3 regions of the Cedecea neteri genome follow, and region 3 is predicted to be linked to each of the others. Evidence: predicted binding sites of a transcription regulator. Region 3 holds the regulator's gene; each other region holds the start of a gene.
The links. Region 3 encodes LexA, which represses DNA repair genes until DNA is damaged. Its sites were predicted from a motif close to TNCTGTATGTACATACAGNA; they were not measured.
Positions count from the first base shown of each region.

Region 1 (4,237 bases), 1.2 Mb from region 3:
GTGCCTGCTGACCTTCTGGTTTCAGAGTTGCTTTGTTGAAGTTGAACAGAACGTCAGACTTCAGAGTGAAGTGCTTGGTCTGTACTTCTGGAGCTGGAGCCGGAGCCGGAGCTACAACTGGTGCAGCTTCTTCCTGCTGGCCAAAGCGGTAGGAAACACCTACGCTCAGCATGCCGTTGTCAGGACGAACGCCAACGGTCTGTGCATCACCGATGTTGTTAACCCACTGGTATTCCAGACGGGTAGCGATGTCACGGGTAACTGCCCACTCAACACCACCAGCGAATACTGGGGAAACACCGGTGTCGTGGTTTTTACCAGCGATGGTGTTTGTAGAGTCTGCACGCCATACCATGCCGCCCAGACGGGTGTAGATGTCCAGGTCGTCAGTGATTGGGTAACCCAGTTTGGTGGTCAGCTGTACGCCCTGAGCTTTGAAGGCACCGCTAGTTACGCTGCCTTTGTAAGGCATACGGCCAAGCCAGTCGTAACCCATTTCAAAACCAACGTACGGGTTAACCTGATAACCACCGAAGGCACCAGCGCCCAGCTGGCTTTCGTGGGTGTTACCGTTGTTTTGCAGGTCCTTGTTATACCAGCCGGTATCGTGGAACTGAGACCAGCCCAGTTTACCACCTGCATACCAGGTGTTATCTTTCGGTGCGGCCTGCGCTACGGTAGCGAAGCCAGCCAGTGCCACTGCAATCGCGATAGCTGTCTTTTTCATTTTTTGCGCCTCATTATCATCCAAAAGGCCATGAGCTCTAAACCAATTTAAAGCCCAGGGTTAAATCCTTCGCCCGGGTTTACGCTCAATTGTTACTCTACCGATATATCGGTGTTATGAAGAGCAACCCTGGCGAGGTAAAGTCTACAACGTAGTTGGAAAGTTACAAGTGTGAAGTCCGTCAGGCATATGAAAAAAAACGACTTGCATACATATTTTTTTACAGAATGGACCGTTTTTTGAACGAAGAACGCATTCGTTGAACCCCATCAAACCGCCATATGGCGGGCATTTTTGAGTCATGGCAGCGAATTATATGGCGTGATTAAAAAATTCCAGGATTTCTCCTAAATTTACTTAATGATACAAACTAGAATGAATTTTTAGGCCATTTCGTGGTCTTGAACCGGATATTCCCGTACTGGTTGGACGCATAATAAAGCCCATTGCATTGCCAGCTTCGGCTGCTAGCGTGAGCCGTAAATGTTCTTCATCTGTTAATTCTTCTGGCAGCCAGCCGATCACAACGCTGTAATTTCCCGTCTGTAGAGCTTTCACCATTACATCAACGGTGCAAAGAGGATCTAACTGATTTGCCTGCATCACTTTTGCCAGCGGCAGCCCGGCCGCCTGGAGCCATGTGCGGCTGAGTTTTTGCTGTGGTGTCAGCCATAGCTGCCAGCGAGATTGTTGTCCCAGCTGCTGCAATAAAGGTAGCAGAATAAACTGCGTAACCCAGGGGCTCTCTTCACTGTAGACCACTTCACTGATTAACCCCTGTACGCTGTTATCAGAGAGGGACTGTGCAGGGGAGTGCGCAGTAACTGCAACATGACGAAAGTGAGTTTGAACATTATGTGAGTGCATAGTGAGTCCCGCCTAATGGGTTACTGTATGCATGTACAGTAATGCCTGTGCGAACAAAGATCAACCGGAATTTCGGAAAGTGTCTCGCATTTTCCGTATGCAAAATCGATACGGGTGAAATTGTCATTGCCATTATCTTTAACCTTACTTATTTTCTGGTATTAGGAGGGCGAGTAACCCGAGCAGCTATTTACCAGTTGATATATAAGGACATATTATGAAAAAAGTGACATTTTTTAGAATTCATAAATCACGGGAATATCTTTCGTCGCTGGGTAAAATCGGTTATCGACCGTTATTTGGTGGTTATAGTCTGATGGTCGAAGGTGTTGTCTTTGCTATGGTAGCGGAAGGGGAGCTTTACCTTCGGGCCAGTGAACAATGTGCCGATTATTTCATCAAAAAAGCGTCTCCACCGCTTATGTACAGTAAGCGTGGGCTTCCAGTCGCACTGAATTACTATCGTGTTGATGAAGAACTTTGGGAAAATCCCGATAAACTTGTCCAACTCTCTTTCCTGGCGTTAAGAAGCGCTCAACGTGAGAAATCGCAGAGTAAAGTGCGTTCTCGCCGCCTTAAGGATCTCCCCAATCTTTCCCTGAATATCGAAGTTATGCTGCGTGAAGTGGGTATTAATGATCCCCAAACGCTACGGCGCTTTGGTGCCAAGCGGTCGTGGTTGAAACTACGCAGTACAAGGAAAACGGTAGGTATTAAAGTGTTGCTTGCGCTTGCGGGGGCCATACGTGGTGTTCATGAGGCTGTATTGCCTGCAGATGTTAGAAAAGAACTGACGGACTGGTGGCGCTGCTATGAGCAGCGCCACCAGCCTTACTCGGAGCACTGAGAGATTTGTTGCTGAAGACGTGAGATCTCAGGCAGAAGAGCAATTAATAACCCAATTTGTTGCAGAACCAGGGGTTCTTTGGTCTCTGCCCGAGTCTCAAGCTGTGAGATGCGGGTAGAGAGCCCTGTCAGAGCATCTTTAACGCGTCCTTCATCGACTGGCAGGTGGTGTAGGGCATCATCAACATAGCAAACGGCGTCATCAAGCAACATTAACGTATCACCATGGTTGAGTTTTTCCCTGTGTGCGCCTAATGCAGAGATATAGCTGTTAAACGAGTGGTTCAGGCAAAGCAGACGGAACGCCGCTTCCCGCATATCAACGGAGACTCGAGGCTCGGAAGACATATTTGAAACCACGGAGGCCAGCTCTGCGTCTCTGTTATGGGCATCACGCCGGGCGATGCGATATTCCAGGCGGTTATCACGTCCCTGGTGGTACTGCTCAAGAATTGCATCCAGATAGCGACAATTGGCGTTGAACGCACGTTCAACGACTCGTGAAAGCCGGCGGAATCGCCAGTCAGGCCAGATGAAACTCACCGCCGCCCAGGCTATTGCGCAGCCTAAGAGTGTATCAATCACGCGCGGGAGAGCAACTTCAAAACCTTCTCCCAACAGGTTAAAGCATAGCAACACTAACAGCGTAATAAACATGGTCGCATGGGCGTATTGCACATTGCGAAAGGCGAAGAACAGTACGCCGGTAATGACGATCAGTATCAGTTGGCCTTCGAGAGACGGGACAAGCCAAAGCAAGGGCAGGCCAACGGCTACCCCAACCAGCGTGCCGATGATACGCAGCGCTAAGCGTCGCCTGGTTGCACTGTAGTTGGGCTGGCAGACAAACAAGCTGGTCAGAAGTATCCAGTAACCATGCTGCAAACCCGTAAACTGAATAAATGCATAGCCCACACAGAGAACCAGGGACATCCGCACCGCGTGACGAAAGAGTGCGGATTCAGGTGTGAGGTTAAGCTTTAGCCGTTGCCAGATATCATCGAAGCCGGTCAGCTTGTCGTCGGATAAACGATTCTCGGGATCGTTCTGCGGCTCAGCAATCGCCTGTTCTGATTCAATGTTTGCCAGTTGTGCATCAATTGCCCTCAAATTCGTAATCAGAAAGCCTAACGCTTTTATCTCTGAGGTGGTTGCATTGCTGGCACGAATTCGGTCCAGAGCGGAGTCCAGATGAGTAAATGCGCGTTCAAATCGTGGGTCGTGCTGATAAGGGACTCGCAGCAGGATAGATCGAGAGAGCTGCTGACAGGCCTGTGATTGCATCGTGAGCAGACGCTGAAAGCGGAACATCACGTCGCTATAGCGAAACTTATCGCGCAAAGCCTGGTACTGAATATGAGATGAACTCGCCCGTTCGTGAATATCCTGGGCTACGAAATAATAGTGAAGTGTTCGACGAGTGCCTCTCTGCCCTCGATCGCCGCGAAGGCGAGTTAGCAATGAGCTTTTCGTCTGGTTTAGCGTGGTGACTAATTGGCTGTTAGCCATAGCCAACTGGAGCATTGGAGCCTGGCTTTCTTCTTCGATATCAGGATCAAACAGCGCTGCTTTAATTTCCAGAAAGCTCGCGAGGCTTTCATAACAGCGTGCCAGGTTGTCTTGCAGCGGGCGAATAGGGAAAATCAAATGGCCTGCTAACGTCAGCAGGTTGTACCAGACTGCGCCGGCTAAAAGGAACAACGGTTGCTGATACCAGTGCTCGTAGAGGGAAATACCGAGCATCGTGTAGATAGCAATCAGCAATGCACCAAAGGCGATGGTGGCATAGCGTTGGCC
Region 1 covers NZ_CP009459.1:2,607,540-2,611,776, forward strand. Annotated here, with positions in the region: gene ompA (porin OmpA) at 1-727, opposite strand, end outside; gene sulA (SOS-induced cell division inhibitor SulA) at 1,085-1,594, opposite strand; gene LH86_RS12245 (TfoX/Sxy family DNA transformation protein) at 1,812-2,441, shown strand; gene yccS (YccS family putative transporter) at 2,426-4,237, opposite strand, start outside.
Region 1: a site for LexA is predicted at 1,616-1,635, ahead of sulA (SOS-induced cell division inhibitor SulA). Genes of this name have one in related genera too.

Region 2 (4,237 bases), 110 kb from region 3:
CCGTCAGATCGCCCGTACCGCCCGCAAGATCCAGCACGCGCTGGCCACGACGCACACCGCTACAATCTATGGTGTAGCGTTTCCACAACCTGTGGATACCAAAAGACATCAGGTCGTTCATTACGTCGTATTTCGCCGCAACAGAGTGGAACACGTTCGCCACCATATCGACCTTTTGCTCTTTAGCTACGGTACGGAAGCCAAAGTGCGTTGTTTCCTGGGATCCGGACTCCTTGGATTCATCAACCATCTCAATGCCTGCTTAATAAAGAAAGTGTTCGGGAAGTGTAACAGAATGGGCGTGAAAGCCCTATGATTCAACCGTGCTACTCAGCCTCAGTTTAACGCTCTTCACCCGTGCGCGATGAAGACAAAGTATCGAATTCAGCCTCAGGTTCTTCGCCCTCACGACCCAGTCTAGCCGAATCATCCTCATCTTCCTGACGGGCTCGTTCGACCAGATCCGGATTCATCTCGCGTTTGACTTCTACGCCAAGACCGCGAAACGCATCCGCCTGAACCAGAATATTCCCACGCCCGGATGAAAGTTTTTTCATCGCCTGCCGGTAGTTATCCTGCGCCTTATCGAGGCTTTGCCCAATCGCAGACATATCATCCACGAACAGTCGCATTTTATCGTACAGGCGCCCCGCCCTGTCGGCGATTTGCTGGGCATTGCGGCTTTGATGTTCATAGCGCCACAGATTGGCAATAGTGCGCAGCGCCACCAGCAGCGTCGTCGGGCTCACCAGCATAATATTATTTTTCAGCGCTTCGCTAATCAGTTCAGGCTGCCTGTCGATAGCCAGCAGGAAAGCGGGCTCAACGGGAATAAACATCAACACGTAGTCCAGAGAACGTAGCCCCGGCAGTTGTTGGTAATCTTTGCGCCCCAGCAGGCGAATATGGCTGCGGACAGCGGCGATGTGCTCATTCAGTGCACTTTCACGCGTGAGTTCATCTTCACCATTGAAGTAGCGCTCATAGGCTACCAGCGTCATTTTTGCATCAATAACAACGTCTTTGCCCTGCGGCAGGCGAACGATAACATCCGGCTGCATACGACTGTTGTTTTCAAGCTGGATGTTTACCTGAGTCTGATATTCATGGCCTTCACGCAGGCCAGACGCTTCCAGTACCCGAGTTAACACCACTTCCCCCCAGTTACCCTGGGTTTTGTTGTCGCCCTTTAGCGCTTTGGTGAGGTTGAGCGCCTCTTGCGCCATTTGTGCATTGAGCTGCTGCAGATTGCGGATTTCATGCGTCAGCGTATGCCGTTCACGGGCTTCCTGACCAAAACTCTCCTGAACCTGGCGCCGGAAGCCATCTAGCTGTTCACGAAGTGGGGAAAGCAGCACGTTCAGGCTTTGGCGGTTCTGCTCTTCAACCTTTCGCCCGCTTTGCTCAAAAATACGGTGGGCCAGATTCTCAAACTGTTCGTTCAGCCGTTGTTCACTGTTAAGCATCTGGCGATGCTTATCTTCGGCATTGAGTCGGGTTTGCTCGAGCAATGTGGTCAGCTCGCGAATATCTGCTTCCTGCCCACTGTTGATTTCCATTTGGGCACGGACTTCACGGTTAAGCTGGTCGCACTCTTCCCGCCAGTGCTGGTTTTGCTGAAGCTCCTGCCGCGCGGCTGTAAGCTCGCCGTAGATTTCACGCTGTTCTCCATGCAAAGCCGCCAGCCGCTGCGCCGCCCGCAGACTGGCAATAAGCCAGCCGGTCAGCAAGCCCACCAGCCCGATGCCCAGCCCAAACAACAGTGAAATATCCATGCATCCCCCAAAACAATATCAACATCGGCAAAATAAAATTCTGCTGTATAAATGTCCAGATGAAAAGGGATTTTCCGGAAGGGAGTGCGCAAAGCATAAAAAAAGCCGGCGAGCGCCGGCCTTATGAACGGAAAAGCAAAACTACAGCAGGCGACGCGCCGCCTCGACCACGATTTTCACCGCGTGGCTTTCCGTTTTCTTCATCGTCTCAGCATTAGGAATCTCTTGCTGAGTACGGTTCACAATGACCCCGGCAACCATACCCGCACGCAGGCCCTGGCTGGAACACATGGTCAGCAGCGTGGCAGATTCCATTTCATAGTTCATCACGCCCATTTCCTGCCACTCTTTCATTGAGCCTTTGAAGCGGCTCACCACGCGGCCGGACAGCGTATCGTAACGCTCCTGCCCAGGGTAGAAGGTGTCGGAGGATGCGGTCACGCCGATGTGGGTCGTCGCGCCCACGGCTTTTGCCGCTTCAACCAGCGCAGTAGTACATGCGAAGTCTGCCACAGCCGGGTATTCCATTGGCGCGAAGTGCAGGCTGGCACCATCAAGGCGAACGGATGCGGTGGTCACGAGCACATCGCCCACGTTGATGTTCGGCTGAATCGCCCCGGTCGTCCCGACGCGCAGGAAAGTACGGATGCCAAGCTGCGCCAGTTCTTCAACAGCAATAGAGGTAGATGGGCCGCCGATACCAGTAGAACAGATGATCACCGGCTTGCCGTCGAGTTCAGCACGCCAGGAAGTGAATTCACGGTGGGAAGCCAGCTTAACCGGCTTGTCCATCAGCGCGGCGATTTTTTCCACACGCTCAGGATCGCCAGGGACGATGGCAAGCGTAGCCCCTTGCAGGTCATTTTTAGTGAGGCCGAGATGGAAAACATCAGACTTGGACATAACAGACTCCTCTGTTGAGTAGGTTTCAGGAGAAGCAAAGCGACACTTTACAGAACCCCTGAGCATAATTTCGTGATGACGCTCACTTTGAATGAAACAAATTACATTATTTGTATATTCACATGCGATCAGCATCACAATTAAGTGTCGATCGGGCTATTTTTTGAACTTTGACGGCGTTTTTTGCCCGCCAGATTTGCTACTAATCCTGGCTATAGTTATCACACTGCGCTAATGCTGGTTCGGAGAAAACCATGAAACAAAAGCAAACAACACATAACACACCGGGCGAAGGCTTCGCACCGGCGGCCTCACCCATCGCCCCCACTGCTTTGCTAACGCCGGACGACGCTATTCTTTCTGGGGAAACGTCTATTCCAAGCCAGGGCGACAATATGCCGGCTTACCACGCCAGACCCAAAAATGCCGATGGCCCGCTGCCGGTCGTTATTGTCATTCAGGAGATTTTTGGCGTTCACGAACATATCCGAGATATTTGCCGTCGGCTGGCGCTTGAAGGCTATCTGGCCATCGCCCCGGAGCTTTATTTTCGCCAGGGAGAACCGGGTGACTTCGCCGATATCCCCACGTTGTTAAGTGGCCTGGTCTCAAAAGTACCGGACAATCAGGTGCTGGGCGATCTTGATCATGTGGCCAGCTGGGCGTCACGCAACGGTGGCGACGTGCATCGCCTGCTGGTAACCGGTTTTTGCTGGGGCGGGCGAATTGCCTGGCTTTATGCGGCGCACAATCCACAGCTCAAAGCGGCCGTCGCCTGGTACGGCAAGCTGACGGGTGAGAAAACGTTGAATTCTCACCATCACCCGGTAGATATCGCCGTCAATCTTAATGCGCCAGTGCTAGGCCTGTATGGTGGCCAGGATACCGGGATCTCTCAGGAAAGCGTTGAGACCATGCGCCAGGCACTAAGAGCGGCCAATGCCAGGGCGGAAATCATTGTTTACCCGGAAGCCGGACATGCTTTTAACGCAGATTATCGCCCGAGCTACCATGAAGAGTCGGCCAAAGATGGCTGGGAAAGGATGCTCGAGTGGTTTAAACGCTACGGCGTGAGAAAGTAATAAGAAAGGGGGCTAATAAGCCCCCTTTGTGCCTGGCATCAAGCGGTGCGCAGATTCTGCGCCGCTTGCACCATGTTAGCCAGCGCCGCACGGGTTTCCGGCCAGCCACGGGTTTTCAGGCCGCAGTCCGGGTTAACCCACAGGCGCTCTGCCGGAACGGATTCCGCCGCTTTCTTGAGCAGGGCTTCAATCCATTGCACATCCGGAACGTTTGGAGAGTGGATGTCGTACACGCCAGGCCCGATTTCATTCGGGTATTCAAACTCTTTAAACGCCTCCAGCAGATCCATATCGGAACGGGAAGTTTCGATGGTGATCACGTCCGCATCCAGCGCCGCAATGGAGTCCATGATGTCGTTGAACTCGCAGTAGCACATGTGGGTGTGGATTTGGGTGTCATCTCGCACCACGGCGGCGTTCAGACGGAAGGCTTCCACGCCCCACTCCAGATAAGCCTGCCAGTCAGACTGGCGAAGC
Region 2 covers NZ_CP009459.1:1,290,625-1,294,861, reverse strand. Annotated here, with positions in the region: gene ubiE (bifunctional demethylmenaquinone methyltransferase/2-methoxy-6-polyprenyl-1,4-benzoquinol methylase UbiE) at 1-250, opposite strand, end outside; gene rmuC (DNA recombination protein RmuC) at 342-1,775, opposite strand; gene udp (uridine phosphorylase) at 1,917-2,678, opposite strand; gene LH86_RS06070 (dienelactone hydrolase family protein) at 2,933-3,760, shown strand; gene metE (5-methyltetrahydropteroyltriglutamate--homocysteine S-methyltransferase) at 3,799-4,237, opposite strand, start outside.
Region 2: a site for LexA is predicted at 1,817-1,836, ahead of rmuC (DNA recombination protein RmuC). Genes of this name have one in related genera too.

Region 3 (4,237 bases):
GAGCGTGGTTGCCCCACAAAGGCAGAGTAAGCATCGTCACGCCAAAGCCCAACGCCGCAACCGCCATGCTGTTTCGCATTTCGGCCCCCCGCGTCGCGCCGATAAACATACCGTCCAGCAGGTAGCACCAAACGCCCACGACCGGCAAAATAACCTGCCAGGCGAGGTAATGATTTGCCAGAACACGAAGCTCCGGCAGGGAAGTGAGCAGCGCGACAATTTGCTCCCCGGCAAAGGCATAAATTGCGGCAAACGCTAGCGCAACCAGCCCCGCCTGCCTGCACGCGGCCCCCCAAACCTCGAGCAACTGCCCACGGTTACGCGCCCCGTAGGCCTGCCCTGAATGGGCTTCCACGGCGTAAGCAAAGCCGTCCAGCGCATAAGCGGTAAAGGTCAACAGCGTCATCAGCACGGCGTTAACGGCGACAATTTCGCTGCCGAGACGCGCTCCAAAAATGGTGATGGAAGCAAAGCAAATTTGCAGCAGCAGCGAACGCAGCATAATGTCGCGGTTAAGCGCCAGCAGCTTGCGTAAATCCCCCTGCCAGGCCGTCTTAAGACGAGCCCAGCTAATACCCCGCAGCTTCAGTACCTTCCGCACCATCACCAGGCCGATAATAAACGTGGCATATTCGGACACCGCCGTGGCCAACGCCGCCCCCTGCACGTTCATGTGCAGCCCCATCACCAGCCAGAGGTCGAGCACGATATTAATCAAATTGCCGACGACCAGCAGAATGACCGGCGCCCGCGCATACTGCACGCCAAGCAACCAGCCTAACAGCACGAGGTTAGCCAGCGATGCCGGGGCGCTCAGCCAGCGGATCTCCAGGAACCGCCTTGCCTGATACAGCACCTCGTCATTGCCGCCAACAACGTGCAGCGCAAGGTTGATCAGTGGATAACGCAGGACCACGATAGCCAGCCCGGCTATCAGCGCCAGCATCAGGGGTTGAACCAGCGCGCGCGCCAGCCGCTGCGGATCGTTCGCACCAAAAGCCTGCGCCGTTAACCCGGTGGTGCTCATGCGCAGAAAAAGCAGCAGCATAAAGAGGAAACTGGTCGCCGTGGCGCCGATAGCCACCCCGCCGAGATAAGTCGGGCTATCAAGATGACCAATGACCGCCGTATCGACCAGGCCCAGCAGCGGCACGGTAATGTTGGAAAAAATCATCGGCAGCGCAAGCCGCCACAGCGCACCATCCGTTGACGAAAAGAATCGCATGGGAATGATCCAGGGGAAAATTGAGAGGTGTTTAAGGCAGGTGGTACGGCAGATTTACCGCACCACCGGAAGAGGTGTTACAGCCATTCGCCGTTGCGGATCACCCCGACGGCCAGGCCTTCAATGCTAAAATTCTGCTCGCGAAGATCGACCACGATAGGCTGGAACTCGCTGTTTTCCGGCAGCAGGTGCACGGTGTTACCCTGCTTTTTCAGGCGTTTCACGGTCACTTCATCGTCGATACGCGCGACAACGACCTGGCCGTTGCGCACGTCCTGAGTTTTGTGTACCGCTAATAAATCACCGTCCATGATGCCGATATCTTTCATCGACATGCCGCTGACGCGCAGCAGGAAGTCGGCATTCGGCTTGAACAGAGAAGGGTCAACCTGGTAGTGGCCTTCGATGTGCTGTTGCGCCAGCAGCGGCTCACCGGCGGCAACGCGGCCCACCAGCGGCAGGCCACTTTCTTCTTCAACCAGCAGACGAATACCGCGTGATGCACCAGAAACAATCTCGATGGCACCTTTACGTGCCAGCGCTTTAAGATGCTCTTCCGCTGCGTTTGGAGAACGGAACCCCAGACGTTGTGCAATTTCGGCGCGCGTAGGTGGCATGCCGGTCTGGTTGATATGATCCCGAATGAGATCAAACACCTCTTGCTGCCTGGTAGTTAGTGCTTTCATTCCGCCCCCTGGGTGTTTATACAGTTATGCTGTGAGTATATACAGCCCCGGGCGATTTTGAAACCACAAATTAAGCAAAAAACCAGCGACTTAAACTATTCTGGAAGGGCTATCGCAAATGTGACCAAAGCAAGGTGGCCCAGGTCGCAACCGCAAGGATAATCGCTATCAATACGGCGGCTGAACCCATATCTTTGGCTCGCCCTGAAAGCTCGTGGTACTCGGTGCCGACACGGTCAACCAGCGCTTCAATGGCGCTGTTGAGGATTTCGACAATCATCACCAAAACAACCGAGCCAATCAGTAAAATACGCGTGATGGGGTCCACGTCCAGCCAGCAGGCGATGATGATAGCGATGACCGCAGCCACGCCCTCCTGACGAAAGGCGGCTTCGTTGATCCAGGCCGCACGGAGCCCTTTCCACGAGTAGCCTGCAGCCTTAATAATGCGGGTGATGCCAGTGGTATTATTCGCCATTCAAGGAAACCTTTTTAAAGATTGAGCGTCAATGCTCATTGAGTCTAAATCGCAGCGCCACAGAAATTCCCCAGAGTTTCTGATATCCTTGCGGCGCATTTGCATTATTAACCTGAGGCTTTACATCATTTATGTCAGGCTGGCCAAGAATTTACTACAAATTACTGAATTTACCATTAAGCGTTCTGGTAAAGAGCAAGTCTATCCCGGCGGATCCGCAAACCGAACTCGGTCTGGACCCTTCACGCCCCATCATGTACGTCCTGCCCTACAATTCTAAGGCAGACTTACTGACGCTGCGTGCCCAATGTCTGGATCACGACCTGCCCGACCCGCTGGAACCTCTGGAAATTGACGGCGTACTGCTGCCGCGCTACGTGTTTATCCACGGCGGGCCGCGCGTCTTTACCTATTACACGCCAAAAGAAGAGTCGGTAAAACTGTTCCACGATTATCTGGATCTGCACCGCAGCAATCCCGATCTCGATGTACAGATGGTGCCGGTTTCCGTGATGTTCGGCCGCTCGCCAGGGCGCGAAAAAGGCGAAATCAACCCGCCTTTACGCACGCTGAACGGCGTCCAGAAATTCTTTGCAGTTTCCTGGCTGGGTCGCGATAGCTTCGTGCGTTTCTCGCCGCCAGTGTCGCTTCGCCGCATGGCAACCGAACACGGTACGGACAAGATTATCGCCCAAAAACTGGCTCGCGTGGCGCGCACTCACTTTGCCCGCCAGCGCCTGGCTGCCGTTGGCCCGCGCCTGCCGGTTCGCCAGGACCTCTTCAACAAGCTGCTGGCATCAAAAGCCATTGCCCGCGCGGTAGAAGATGAAGCCCGCAGCAAGAAAATCTCCCACGAAAAAGCGCAGCAAAACGCCGTCGCTCTGATGGAAGAAATCGCCGCGAACTTCTCCTACGAAGCCGTACGTCTGACAGACCGCGTGTTAGGATTAACCTGGAACCGCCTCTATCAGGGCATTAACGTGCACAACGCCGAGCGTGTGCGCCAGCTTGCCCATGACGGCCACGAAATCGTCTATGTGCCCTGCCACCGCAGCCACATGGATTATCTGCTGCTTTCCTACGTGCTTTATCACCAGGGGCTGGTTCCGCCGCACATCGCCGCCGGGATCAACCTGAACTTCTGGCCAGCCGGCCCGATTTTCCGCCGCCTGGGCGCGTTCTTTATTCGCCGTACCTTCAAGGGCAACAAGCTTTACTCCACGGTGTTCCGCGAATACCTGGGCGAGCTGTTCAGCCGCGGCTATTCCGTTGAGTATTTTGTAGAGGGTGGCCGTTCCCGTACCGGCCGCTTGCTGGATCCTAAGACCGGCACGCTGTCGATGACGATTCAGGCCATGCTGCGCGGCGGCACCCGCCCGATCACTCTGGTGCCGATCTACATCGGTTACGAGCACGTCATGGAAGTGGGCACTTACGCGAAAGAGCTGCGCGGTGCGACCAAAGAAAAAGAGAGCTTCATGCAGATGGTGCGCGGCCTGAGTAAGCTGCGCAACCTCGGCCAGGGTTACGTTAACTTCGGTGAACCGCTGCCGCTGATGACCTACCTGAACCAGCATGTGCCGGAATGGAAAGACTCTATCGATCCGATAGAAGCAATTCGCCCGGCCTGGCTGACGCCAACGGTGAACGATATCGCCGCCGATCTGATGGTGCGCATCAACAACGCAGGGGCCGCTAACGCCATGAACCTGTGCTGTACCGCGCTGCTTGCTTCACGCCAGCGCTCGCTGACCCGTGAACAGCTCACCGAACAGCTCGACTGCTACCTCAACCTGCTGCGTAACGTGCCGTATTCCCCGGATGCCACCGCACCAACGGTTTCCGCCA
Region 3 covers NZ_CP009459.1:1,397,857-1,402,093, reverse strand. Annotated here, with positions in the region: gene dinF (MATE family efflux transporter DinF) at 1-1,225, opposite strand, end outside; gene lexA (transcriptional repressor LexA) at 1,303-1,911, opposite strand; gene LH86_RS06555 (diacylglycerol kinase) at 2,021-2,389, opposite strand; gene plsB (glycerol-3-phosphate 1-O-acyltransferase PlsB) at 2,521-4,237, shown strand, end outside.